DNA from 3 places in the Marinomonas sp. genome. Region 2 is predicted to be linked to each of the others. Evidence: predicted binding sites of a transcription regulator. Region 2 holds the regulator's gene; each other region holds the start of a gene.
The links. Region 2 encodes LexA, which represses DNA repair genes until DNA is damaged. Its sites were predicted from a motif close to TACTGTNTANNTANACAGTA; they were not measured.

Region 1 (3,854 bases), 1.4 Mb from region 2:
AACTAGTCGCACCGTTTGGACAAGGCATTGAAGCCAGTGAATCATTTTATTTAGTACGACGATCTGGTGCTGAATTACATGGTGCTGCTATGGTGTTTTTTGATTGGCTGGTAAGACAGGCTCATCTCGCCAAAAAATAGGTGATCTGTTGATTGAAGTCTTTCGTATAACTCACATAACGGTTATTACTTAAGGGCATATTTTGACTCCAGACTATATTTTGACTCCAGACAAGTCACGAATTATCGAAATGGCTTGGGAAGACCGCACGCCATTTGAAGCCATTCAAACGCTTTACGGGCTTTCAGAGCCTGATGTTATTTTGTTAATGCGTAGCAACCTTAAAGCTAAAACCTTTAAAAATTGGCGGGCTAGAGTGTCTGGGCGTGCGAGTAAACATCTGGCGCTACGCAATCCTGATATTTCTCGAGGCTACTGTAAAACGCAGTATAAAATCCGTGCAAATAAAGGACGCTGAATGGTTTTACCTTATCGAATAAAAAAAGACGACCCAGTGATGAGTCGTCTTTTTTGCGTGTTCTGTTCTCTATGGCTGAATTGAGTTAGGCCAAGCTCAAGCTATTGAGGATCAAGAAGCTAACAGCAGAAAGAATACCGGCAGCTGGTAAGGTAATGATCCAAGCCATGCCGATAGGTTTCATTAGTTGCCAGTTTGCCGCACCATTCACCATGCCCACACCTAATACGGCACCGATTAAAATATGCGTACTGGAAACCGGTAAACCTAGAATGGAAGCGATCATAACGACAGCAGCGGCAGCTAATTCCGCTGAAAAGCCAGAAGCCGGATGCATTTTAGTAAGATTGTGACCTACCGTTTGGATGACTTCTTTACCGATGAACCATAAACCAACGATAAGTGCGACACCAAAGGTTAGCATGGCAATGGTTGGAACCGCGGCTTTTGAGCCAATTTCACCGGTTCGTAGAATGTCCATGATAGCTGCGAAAGGGCCAATCGCATTGGCTATATCGTTCGCGCCATGGCTAAAGGCAAAACCTGCCGCAGTAAAAACCTGCATCCAACTAAAAAGCAGAAAGGTCGATTTGTCTAATGATTTGCCTTTCAACGTTTTAGTGAAGATAGCCATGATTAACCAAACAATGGCGCCGATCATGCCGATAATCAGATAATTATCCAGCTGTGTTAATCCTAGGTTCATGTGCTTCAAACCTTTAAAAATCAACATGGCCGAAATTAACGTTGCGCCAAGAGCTGCAAAGATCGGAACATATACTTCTAGTGCTTTGGTAGCATTTAGCTCATTACGTTTTGATTCAATTTCATGAAGTTCTTTATAATAATCAGACTCCAGTTCATCTTTATCAAAATCGCCTTCCTTAACAGTGAGAGCATCACGAGCCATTTGCGTGGTGTAGGAAATTTGTTGAATTTCCGCCATGCGCTCAAAGGCTTTTTTGTGTTCTGCTTTGTAGGCTTTTTTCTCTTCTTTAATTTTTACCAACTCTTCAGAGGCTTGATCATTAAAATTAAGAATGTATTTTTTGATTTGTGAATACAAAAGGTAAGCCGCGACTCCACCAAGCACTGGAGACAAAACCCAAGAAATCGCAATCGTGCCGATTTGATCCCATTTAACCAAAGCAAAGCCTGTTTCTGCGCCACCAATTAAAAATCCTAATGTAATCGAGCTGCCAACAATACCGCCAATGATTGAATGCGTTGTTGATACTGGCCAGCCCCTTTTCGTAGCGATCAATAGCCAAATAGCTGCCGCAAGCAGTGCCGACATCATAATGTAGACAAATTGCATCGGATCGACTTGTATTTGTGATAGATCAACAATGCCTTTACGAATTGTTTTAGTTACTTCACCACCTGCAATGACAGCGCCGCTTACTTCAAAAATGGCTGCGACTAACAGGGCTTGTTTGATTGTTAATGTGCCTGCGCCGACGCTGGTGCCGAATGAGTTTGCAACATCATTACCACCAATATTAAATGCCATGAAGACACCAAATAGTGTGGCAAGAATAAATAAAATGACATGATTGGAATTGGTGTAATTCAATCCCCAAAAGATGAAATAGGCAATGGACACTAAGAAAATAGCAGCAAAGAAAATATTAAAACTTCTATCGCTGTTATTCTGTTCAATTACAGACATAACGACTCCCTAACTAATTGCTATTAAAGCGCTTCTATTCTTAAGAAATGCAGTGATATTCTTAGTAAAGGAGATTGCCTTTTTAAGATGACAATTTCATGACGTTATTGCTAACAATTCGCGTTTCAAAATGGCGGGAATAGCATTTTGGTTTATTGGATTCTAGATATCAGCAACAAGTGATGCCGCATTATGCGGCATCACTTTCACGAAAATCGGTCAGTTCGTCATCAAATACAAGGGTGCTTTCATCTTCGTCATACATCACATCTTCATCTGGTTCTATCACTAGGTCTTCCAGTGCTTTTTTAGGTGCCGCTTCTGCTAGATCAAGCTGTGCACTGGATGCTTTATTCGCTTTTTTAGGTTTTTGAGGACTTTTCTTCTTGTTGCCTAAAATATCTAACAGAGAATCTTTGTTTTCAGCCAAATACATAGACAGTGCTTCTTTTTGAGAATGATCGCCTGCTAATTTGCTTTCATCTAAAATCTCGTACAACGCCTCAGCGGTGTCTAATAGTTTGTCGTATGCATCGGCTTCAGTTTTAGAAGTAAACGTCATTTTTTCGATTCCATCGCGTTCTACAACATATTTGATAATTACAGGCATAATCCACCTCATGAAATAAAAATACTGTATAAATATACAGTTATTTTTCGTCGTTTGTCTAGCGCTTTTATTTGTTGATCCTGGCAATGATTGTTAAAGTGGCGGTCTTGATAAAGGAAGCACTTTTTATGCCTGTTGATTTTTCCCAGTTAGACTTTTCCATTTTGATGGATCACGTTGAGATCGTTCTAACGATCACTTGGATCTTTTTGTCGTATATTATTAGACGTTATACAAAACGTGTCATTCGTATTAATCAAAAAATTGAGCATGATAAAAAACGTCAGAGAATCAACGCAGTAGACAACATATTTAATTTATTCTTAGTAGTTGGCTTAGTGCTTATTTGGTCATCTGAGTTACAAAATATCGCGATTTCAATCGCTGCTTTTATGGTGGCCTTGGTTATCGCAACAAAGGAATTTATCGCTTGCATCGTTGGTGCATTTTATCGTGCTAGTACGCGACCATATCAGGTTGGCGATTGGATTCGAATCGCCAATTATGAAGGCGAAGTGACCGATAGTGATTGGTTATCGACGACACTATTTGAAGTTGATCTGAAAGGTGGCAGTTACACCTATACAGGTCGTACGACGGTGGTTCCCAATAGTGTCTTATTGCTGCACACGGTTCAAAATCTGAACTACATGCGCCGCTATGTGACCCATACTTTCTCTATCTCTCGTAGTACTGATGATGTGAATTTGTTTACGATAAAAGAGCAAATTTTAGAAAAAATTCGTGAGTACAGCGAGCATTTTCACGATGTTGCTATTCGTTATAACAGCCTTATAGAAAAGCGTTTAGACATTAAGATTTCAGGCCCTGAGCCAAGAGTTAGAATCACCACCACACCTGAAGGTTTTAATGTTTTTACGGTGTCGCTCTTTTGTCCAACCGAAGAAGCCGTGGAGATAGAGCAAAAAGTCACTGAAGATTTTATGACATTTTGGTATGAAAAACGTAATGCATATCTAGGAAATAAGTAAGTAGCATTCAATTTTTTGATACTGAATGTTAGTGGTTTTTTTGCTCATTATTAAAAGGGAATTTATGTCATTTTTAAGAGTTATATCAACAGTCGGTTTGCT
Region 2 (3,854 bases):
CCAGATCGCATATTAAAACGATGAAATTGATTAAGCGCGGTTAACGTTGCGGACGTTACTACCGCGCCGAAGCATTTATCCCACAACTGCTGCCTTAATGTGTTCGCAGCAAGAATCGGAGAACCACCGAGTTCAATATCTTGTTCCATGCCTTGACCAGATAAAACCAACCAACGTGCATTAGGCGGAAAGTTCTGATCGTCAACCGTAGAATATAAACGCCAAAGCCCAATGCATTGCTCTAAACGACCAAGAATGACACCCAAAATAGGCTGCCAAGTTTCTGCTGTTTCCGGTGTTACACCCATCCCTTCATTTTGCTTCGTCTTTTTACATTCGTCTTGGATACTTTCAATGTTGTTGAATAATTTTTGATAAGACGTTTGTAAACTGTAAGCCAGCTGGCGCAACTCATCTGGAATTTGACCAAACTCAAAGCGGTGCTGATTATTTTCTTGATCTAAACCCAATCCCTGAATATAAGGCGCTAAACCTTGCTGGGCATATTGGATAAAGTTCACGATACTTTGTATTTGCTGAGGGATTTTTAGTAATAGCTGTCCAGTCAGACTAACATCGTCAGTTAGCTCTTGCTTTAAGTTGACTAGATTTTTTTCTAGCTGACGCAACCAAGCAATACTTTGCTGCAAGCGAACTTCATGACGAAAGTGCCCTATCGCTTTATCAGGAAGATGATGACCCTCATCAAAAACATAGATGGTTTCTTTTGGAGGAGTAAGAATCGCGCCACCACCCAATGACAAATCCGCCAATACCAAATCGTGATTGGCAACAATCACATCAGCCACTTCGATTTCAGCACGCGCTTTAAAAAACGGGCAGGCGGAATAATTCGCACAATTACGGTTGGTGCATTGCTGATGATCTGTGGTTAAGCGTCGCCAGTCTTGATCTCGAACGATGCCCGCCCAGTTATCTTTATCGCCATCCCAGTCGCCTTTTTGCAAAGCGGCATCCATTTCTTGATAAAGGACAGTGTTCACATCATCAGAATGCAAGTGCTGCTCAAACAGGCCCGCAAACATATCATCCATAGCTTGTTCTTCTGAGCTAAGAAAGCCCTCAAGATTATTCAAGCACAAATAACGCCCCCGCCCTTTAGCAAGAGTGTACTTAAAAGTAAGATCGGTATGCTCGAGCAAGTCAGGCAATTCTTTATGTAGGATTTGTTCCTGAAGCGCGACCGTTGCCGTAGAGATAATTAATTTGAGGCCACGGGCTTTCGCAATAGGAATCGCCGCAAGGCAATAAGACAAGGTCTTACCTGTGCCTGTTCCGGCCTCAATCACGGCAACATGCTTTTCTTCAAGGCGTTCGCCTTCCGAGCCTTGTTTAATGTTACCCAAGGTTCGAGCGATTGCACCAATCATCTGGCGCTGTCCAGCCCTTGGTTTATGGGACTTCGCATCCAAAGATGCTCGGTATGCAAGTTGAATCTGTTTTTTTAGTTCGTCTGAAAGCATTTATATCATTGAGTATAGTTAGGAATGCTGTATATAATAACAGTAACTGTATAAACAACCAGATAACCTATGATTAAATTAACCAAAAGACAATCTGACGTACTAGAAACCATTCGCGAATTTATTGGTGAAACAGGTTTTCCACCGACCAGAGCAGAAATAGCACGCCGGCTTGGGTTTAAATCTCCTAACGCCGCCGAAGAGCATCTCAAAGCCCTATGTAAAAAAGGCGCAATAGAAATGCTGTCCGGCGCATCAAGGGGAATACGCTTAGTTGATCGTGCATCAAATGACGATCCTGCAGACGACCTTGGCTTACCTGTCATCGGCAAAGTCGCTGCAGGTTACCCTATTTTGGCTCAGGAGAACATTGCTTCTCATGTGAACATCCCAGCCAATATGTTTTCACCACAAGCCGATTACTTCTTGTCTGTCTCTGGGACCAGTATGAAAGACATCGGAATCATGGAGGGTGATTTATTAGCGGTTCATAAAACCACTACTGTGCGCAACGGCCAAATTGTCGTTGCTCGCATTGGTGATGAAGTAACGGTTAAACGCTTCGAACAAAAAGGCAGCATCGTTCGACTTATTCCAGAAAACGAAGAGTTCAATGACATCATTGTCGACCTTGAAAGCGAAGAGTTTGCCATTGAAGGCTTATCTGTTGGTGTAATTCGCCAAGGGCTTTAAGTAACCGCTGCCACATAAAACAAACACTATTCCAATAAAAAAGCGAAGCTTGTGCTTCGCTTTTTTATTTCAGCCTATGCTGAACTCCATCGGTATCATCATAGCTGATTTAGTGCAGAATCTTAGGACGAAACTCCTCATCATCAAGATACTCCGAGTCATCGTCAAAAAACGAATCATCCGAATAAACAAAATCAATGCCCGCATGAAACATGCATTTTGCTAATTCAAAATAACGATCCTTTAAATAAGATCGAGTGTCGTCTGAAATCTGCAGTGTCGCTAATGGAACGGTTTCCTCACCACCCTCACTGGCTGGACGCAGGACGATATCGCCGTTATCTAGCTCAACAATTTCTAGGTAGGATTCTTTCATATTCAATACTCTGATGACTCTTCTCTAAAACGTAATACCAATTCAACCAACTTGGCCAAATAAAAACTTACAGACGCTCCTGCGTCACTTCCACGACCAATTAGGTTATCACTTTGAACAACTGATGACATAGAGGCGCGACACTCAAACTGAACTAAATAGGCCTGGTTCAATTGAAAACACCAAGAATCAGAGCGAGACAGTAAATCTGCCAACTCAGCTAAAACTGGAACGACGACTTGCTTGCTTTCTGACTCAGCTAATAATTTAGTAACATCAAGCGTCCCCGTTAAAGAGTAAGCTGATGCCACCTCTTTCAACAGCCCATTAAGCGCGCTTCTTAACTGGAAAATAGCCGAGCTTTCCAGCCCGACTTTTAACCATGCTTCGTCACTATCTTGACTCTGCTTAATGAAGCGTCTTGCCGTATCCAGCTTTTGATTGGTTAGGCTAGCTAAACTAGCGCCACTCATTTCTTCTTACCTTCCTCAATCACCCATTTAGAGCCAACATAAAATGCCTTCCAGCCAGTTGGTTTGCCCTCTTCTTCCGTCATGACATATTGCTCTTTCGTCTTACGGCTATAGCGGATGATTGCAGGACGACCTTCAGAATCTTTTTTAGGCGCTTTTGCAAAAAAGTGATATTTAGGGTCTATTTGATCCATATATGGCAGTAACTCTTCAACCAAAGGTGCACGAGTTTCACGCTTACGCGGAAATTGGCTAGCTGCCAAGAATAAACCAGTTGCACCATCACGAAGAACATAGTGATCTTCTACTTTTTGGCAAGCAAGATCAGGCATTGGTACGGGGTCCATTTTTGGTGGTGCCGCTTCGCCGCTCTTCAATAACTTACGAGTGTTTTTACACTCGTCGTTAGTGCAACCAAAGTACTTACCAAAACGACCAGTTTTAAGCTGCATTTCTGATCCACACTTATCACATTCAAGCGTAGGACCATCGTAACCTTTGATTTTGAAAACACCAGTTTCTACTTCGTAACCCGAACAAGCAGGATTATTACCACAAACATGCAGTTTGCGATGCTCATCCATTAAATAACTGTCCATGGCAGATCCGCAGATCTTACAACGATGCTTATTGATAAGCGCTTTAGATTCGCCCTCTTCGTCGTCTACCGCAATCGCTTCGTCACCACGTGTTAGGTTAATGGTTGCTTTACAACGCTCTTTTGGAGGCAAGGCATAACCAGAACAAGACATAAACACACCGGTGCTGGCGGTACGAATCTGCATTGGACGAGAACAAGTTGGACATTCGATATCTGTCGGGGTTGGC
Region 3 (3,854 bases), 1.7 Mb from region 2:
CGTAAGCCAAGGCAGCCGCTGTTGGCTCGTTGATAATACGCTTAACATCAAGACCAGCGATTTTACCAGCGTCTTTTGTTGCTTGACGCTGAGAGTCGTTGAAGTAAGCAGGAACAGTGATAACCGCTTCTGTTACTTTCTCGCCTAGGTAGTCTTCCGCTGTTTTCTTCATTTTCTTAAGAACTTCAGCAGAGATTTGTGGTGGCGCTTTCTTGTCGCCTTTTACTTCTACCCACGCATCGCCATTGTCTGCAGCAATAATTTTGTAAGGCACCATAGAGATGTCTTTTTGAACGACGTCGTCTTTAAATTTACGACCGATTAAACGTTTAACCGCGAACAAAGTATTTGTTGGGTTGGTTACCGCTTGACGTTTAGCTGATTGACCAACTAGCACTTCACCATCTTCAGCAAATGCGACGATGGAAGGAGTTGTGCGATCACCTTCAGCGTTTTCAATAACGCGAGCTTTCTCGCCATCCAATACGGCAACACAAGAGTTCGTTGTACCTAAGTCAATACCAATGATTCTACCCATGGTTTGTATCTCCAATAAATTCGTTTATGACGATGATAATTCTGTATTTGGGTACGCTTAAAAGTATTTCAAGCGTCCAGTGTCAAAAAATTGACAGTATTTTTAAGCGGCGCTCGAAACCACGACCATTGCTGGGCGCAATAAGCGGCCATTAATGGTGTAACCCTTCTGCACAACATCCATTACCGTGTTCGCTTCTAGCTCAGGGTTTGGCACCATCGTAATGGCTTGATGCAGCTCAGGGTTAAACGGTTCGCCATGTGGATCAACCACTTTCACTTCAAAGCGAGCCAACGTCTCAAGCAAATCTTTTAACGTCAGTTCTACACCTTCACGCACAGGATCGGACTCACCTGTGTCTGGCGCAGAAGTTAAAGCACGTTCAAGATTGTCTGCCACGTTCACAATCGATTTAGCAAACTTTTCTAAACCAAACTTGTGCGCTTTCTCGACATCTTGTTCTGCACGACGACGTACGTTTTGTGCGTCGGCGTGAGCGCGAAGTGCCGCCTCTTTATACTGAGCGACTTCTTCTAATGCTTTTGCAAGCTCATCATTTTCAGTAACTTCTTCTAGAGTCTCTACTTCAGGCTCTAAAAGCTCTTCTACTGTTTCGTTTTGCGTTTCGCTTTTCAAATCATGCTCCGCATCTTGATTAGGATTTTTTTGCTGCTCACTCATTTTCAACTCCAAATAACAGAAACAATACTTCCTATGTGCAGGGTATATGGGGTCAGCTTTTAACCTTTCAACACTAAAGCCGCATTAATTTCATGGGAATTAAATTTACTAACTAGACTTGTCAAAAAACAACCAAGTACTGTATAAATAACCATATAAATATATTCTCTCTTTGGAGCACTCTATGCTGACTAGCATCGCTATTTCCAACTTCGCCATTGTTGAATCCTTAGAACTGGAATTCAAAAAGGGCATGACCGTGATTTCAGGTGAAACAGGGGCAGGTAAATCCATCATGGTGGATGCTCTGTCACTTTGTTTAGGTGATCGTACCGATGCAGCAGTCGTAAGACATGGGCAAAAAAAAGCCGACATCAGTGCCAGCTTCGATATACAGCACTATCCACACGTCCACAAATGGCTGGAAGAAAGAGACCTAGAACACGATCAACATTGCATATTGCGCCGTGTTATCAGCAAAGAAGGTCGCTCCAAGGCTTACATTAATGGCCGCCCTTGTACATTGAGCGACCTAAAAGACGTTGGCAGTCAGCTAGTTGATATCCACGGACAGCACGAACACCAGTCGTTACTTAAAAAGAATGCCCAAAGACAACAGCTCGACGAATATGGTCGTCTGACTGACTTGAGTAAAAAAGTTAGCCTGCAATACTCAACGTGGCGACAACTCAAAGAAGAACTGTCTGCTCAGCAGAATCGCTCCTCTGAACAAGACGCCAAGATCCAGCTATTGTCTTATCAAGCTCAAGAGTTGCAGCAACTTGATCTAAAAGAAGGCGAAATCGAAACGCTAGAAAACGAACAAGCCTTTTTGTCGAACATTGCCGATTCACAATTTAAAGCCTATCAAGCCAGCGGTATTTTGATAGACAGCGACGAAGGCAATATTTGCTCTTTGTTGCATCAAGCAATCAATAGTGCCAGCCAAATTCGTCCAGCTACAAAAGAATTAGAAAATGCGTTAGAAATGATGAACGTAGCCCTAATTCAGGCACAAGAAGCGGCAGATAGTTTGCATCACTACCAAGATACTTTGGAGCAAAACCCTGAACGCCTTATCGATATAGAACTTCGCTTATCTGATATTTACGATACCGCTCGCAAACACAGAACCTTACCAGAAGGACTTTTATCCTTACGAGAAAGCGTGGAAGCAGAACTAGACAGTCTACAAGGCAGCGAAGAAAGCCTAGAGTCACTGAAAGAAAAAGAAGAACAAGCCTATGAAAAACTCACCGCGCTTGCTACGACACTGACTGAAAAGCGCATTATCGCCAAAGACGAGCTAGCACAAAAAGTCGAAGAGCAAATACATGGATTAGGCATGCCACATGCGCGCTTCTTTATTCAATGCCAACCACTTAACCAAGTGTCGGCAAATGGTTTTGAAGACATCGAATACATGATTGCATCCAACCCAGGGCAACCTGCACAGCCATTGCGCAAAGTCGCCTCAGGTGGTGAGTTATCACGAATTAGTTTGGGTATCCAAGTGGTTACCGCGCACACATCGATTATTCCGACATTGGTTTTTGATGAAGTTGACGTGGGCATCAGCGGCGGCATCGCCGAGGTGGTTGGTCGCATGCTACGTTCTGTTGGCAAACGTGGCCAAGTCTTTTGTGTGACTCACTTGGCGCAAGTGGCAGCGCAAGGCAATCAGCATCTACGCGTCAGTAAACTGGTTGAAGATGAAGCGACGTCGTCTCAGGTCGAGCTACTCAAGGATCAAGACCGCACACAAGAAATTGCGCGCCTATTAGGCGGGTTAGAACTGACCGAGCAAACCTTAGCGCACGCTCGCGAAATGCTAGGTAACGTTCAACTGCAGTAGCATTACCACCAATAAAATCCAGATAATAAAAAAGGGCCTAAACTCTGCAATTTAGGCCCTTATCATTCATTACCCTTGGATAAACGAACGTTTATTTCTTCTTTGGGCGCACGTAAAGAATCAAGCTGTGGTCTTCAATCTCAAAACCATGCTCTTCAGCAATTTCATGTTGGCGCTTTTCAATGATTGGATCAACGAATTCAATCACCTTGCCCGTTTCCAGACAAATCATGTGATCATGATGATCGCCCTTCGCTAACTCAAAAACAGCTGTTCCTGCTTCGAAATGGTGACGTTGCACCAAACCTGCAGTTTCAAACTGAGTTAGCACACGGTAAACTGTTGCCAAACCAACATCTTCACCTTGATCAAGCAGAGTGCGATAGACATCATCAGCACTCATGTGGCGGTCGCCCGCACCTTCAAGAATTTGTAAAATTTTCACTCGTGGTAGAGTTACCTTGAGTCCCGCTTTCTTTAGCTCTTGATTTTCGCTAGTCATGAGTCATTCTCTATTCGATCTTGTTGATAATTACTTTATCATTAGCACACCAGAGTAAGGATAATACAAATGAAAAAATCAGTTTTACTATTATGCGCAGCGCTTTCACTCAGCGCATGCAGTTTATTTCCACCACCTTACAAGGTTCCGGTAACACAAGGAAACCTTATAACGAAGGAACAACTATCACAGTTACAAATTGGCATGTCTGAATCTCAGGTCACTTACCTATTGGGTAACCCAATGTTGAGAGACACCTTTAAGCCAAACGAATGGCA

Region 1: a site for LexA is predicted at 2,783-2,802, ahead of ACO05V_RS20705 (YebG family protein). Genes of this name have one in related genera too.
Region 3: a site for LexA is predicted at 1,357-1,376, ahead of recN (DNA repair protein RecN). Genes of this name have one in related genera too.

Annotation. Positions count from the first base shown of each region.
Region 1 is NZ_OZ245329.1:4,327,555-4,331,408, reverse strand. It holds gene ACO05V_RS20720 (LysR substrate-binding domain-containing protein) at 1-140, shown strand, start outside; gene ACO05V_RS20715 (TIGR03643 family protein) at 203-478, shown strand; gene ACO05V_RS20710 (inorganic phosphate transporter) at 564-2,150, opposite strand; gene ACO05V_RS20705 (YebG family protein) at 2,341-2,760, opposite strand; gene ACO05V_RS20700 (mechanosensitive ion channel family protein) at 2,889-3,752, shown strand; gene ACO05V_RS20695 (hypothetical protein) at 3,817-3,854, shown strand, end outside.
Region 2 is NZ_OZ245329.1:2,914,191-2,918,044, forward strand. It holds gene dinG (ATP-dependent DNA helicase DinG) at 1-1,484, opposite strand, end outside; gene lexA (transcriptional repressor LexA) at 1,554-2,177, shown strand; gene ACO05V_RS13940 (hypothetical protein) at 2,287-2,553, opposite strand; gene ACO05V_RS13945 (DUF6586 family protein) at 2,556-3,026, opposite strand; gene topA (type I DNA topoisomerase) at 3,023-3,854, opposite strand, start outside.
Region 3 is NZ_OZ245329.1:4,593,568-4,597,421, forward strand. It holds gene dnaK (molecular chaperone DnaK) at 1-538, opposite strand, end outside; gene grpE (nucleotide exchange factor GrpE) at 641-1,219, opposite strand; gene recN (DNA repair protein RecN) at 1,404-3,074, shown strand; gene fur (ferric iron uptake transcriptional regulator) at 3,166-3,576, opposite strand; gene ACO05V_RS21985 (outer membrane protein assembly factor BamE) at 3,646-3,854, shown strand, end outside.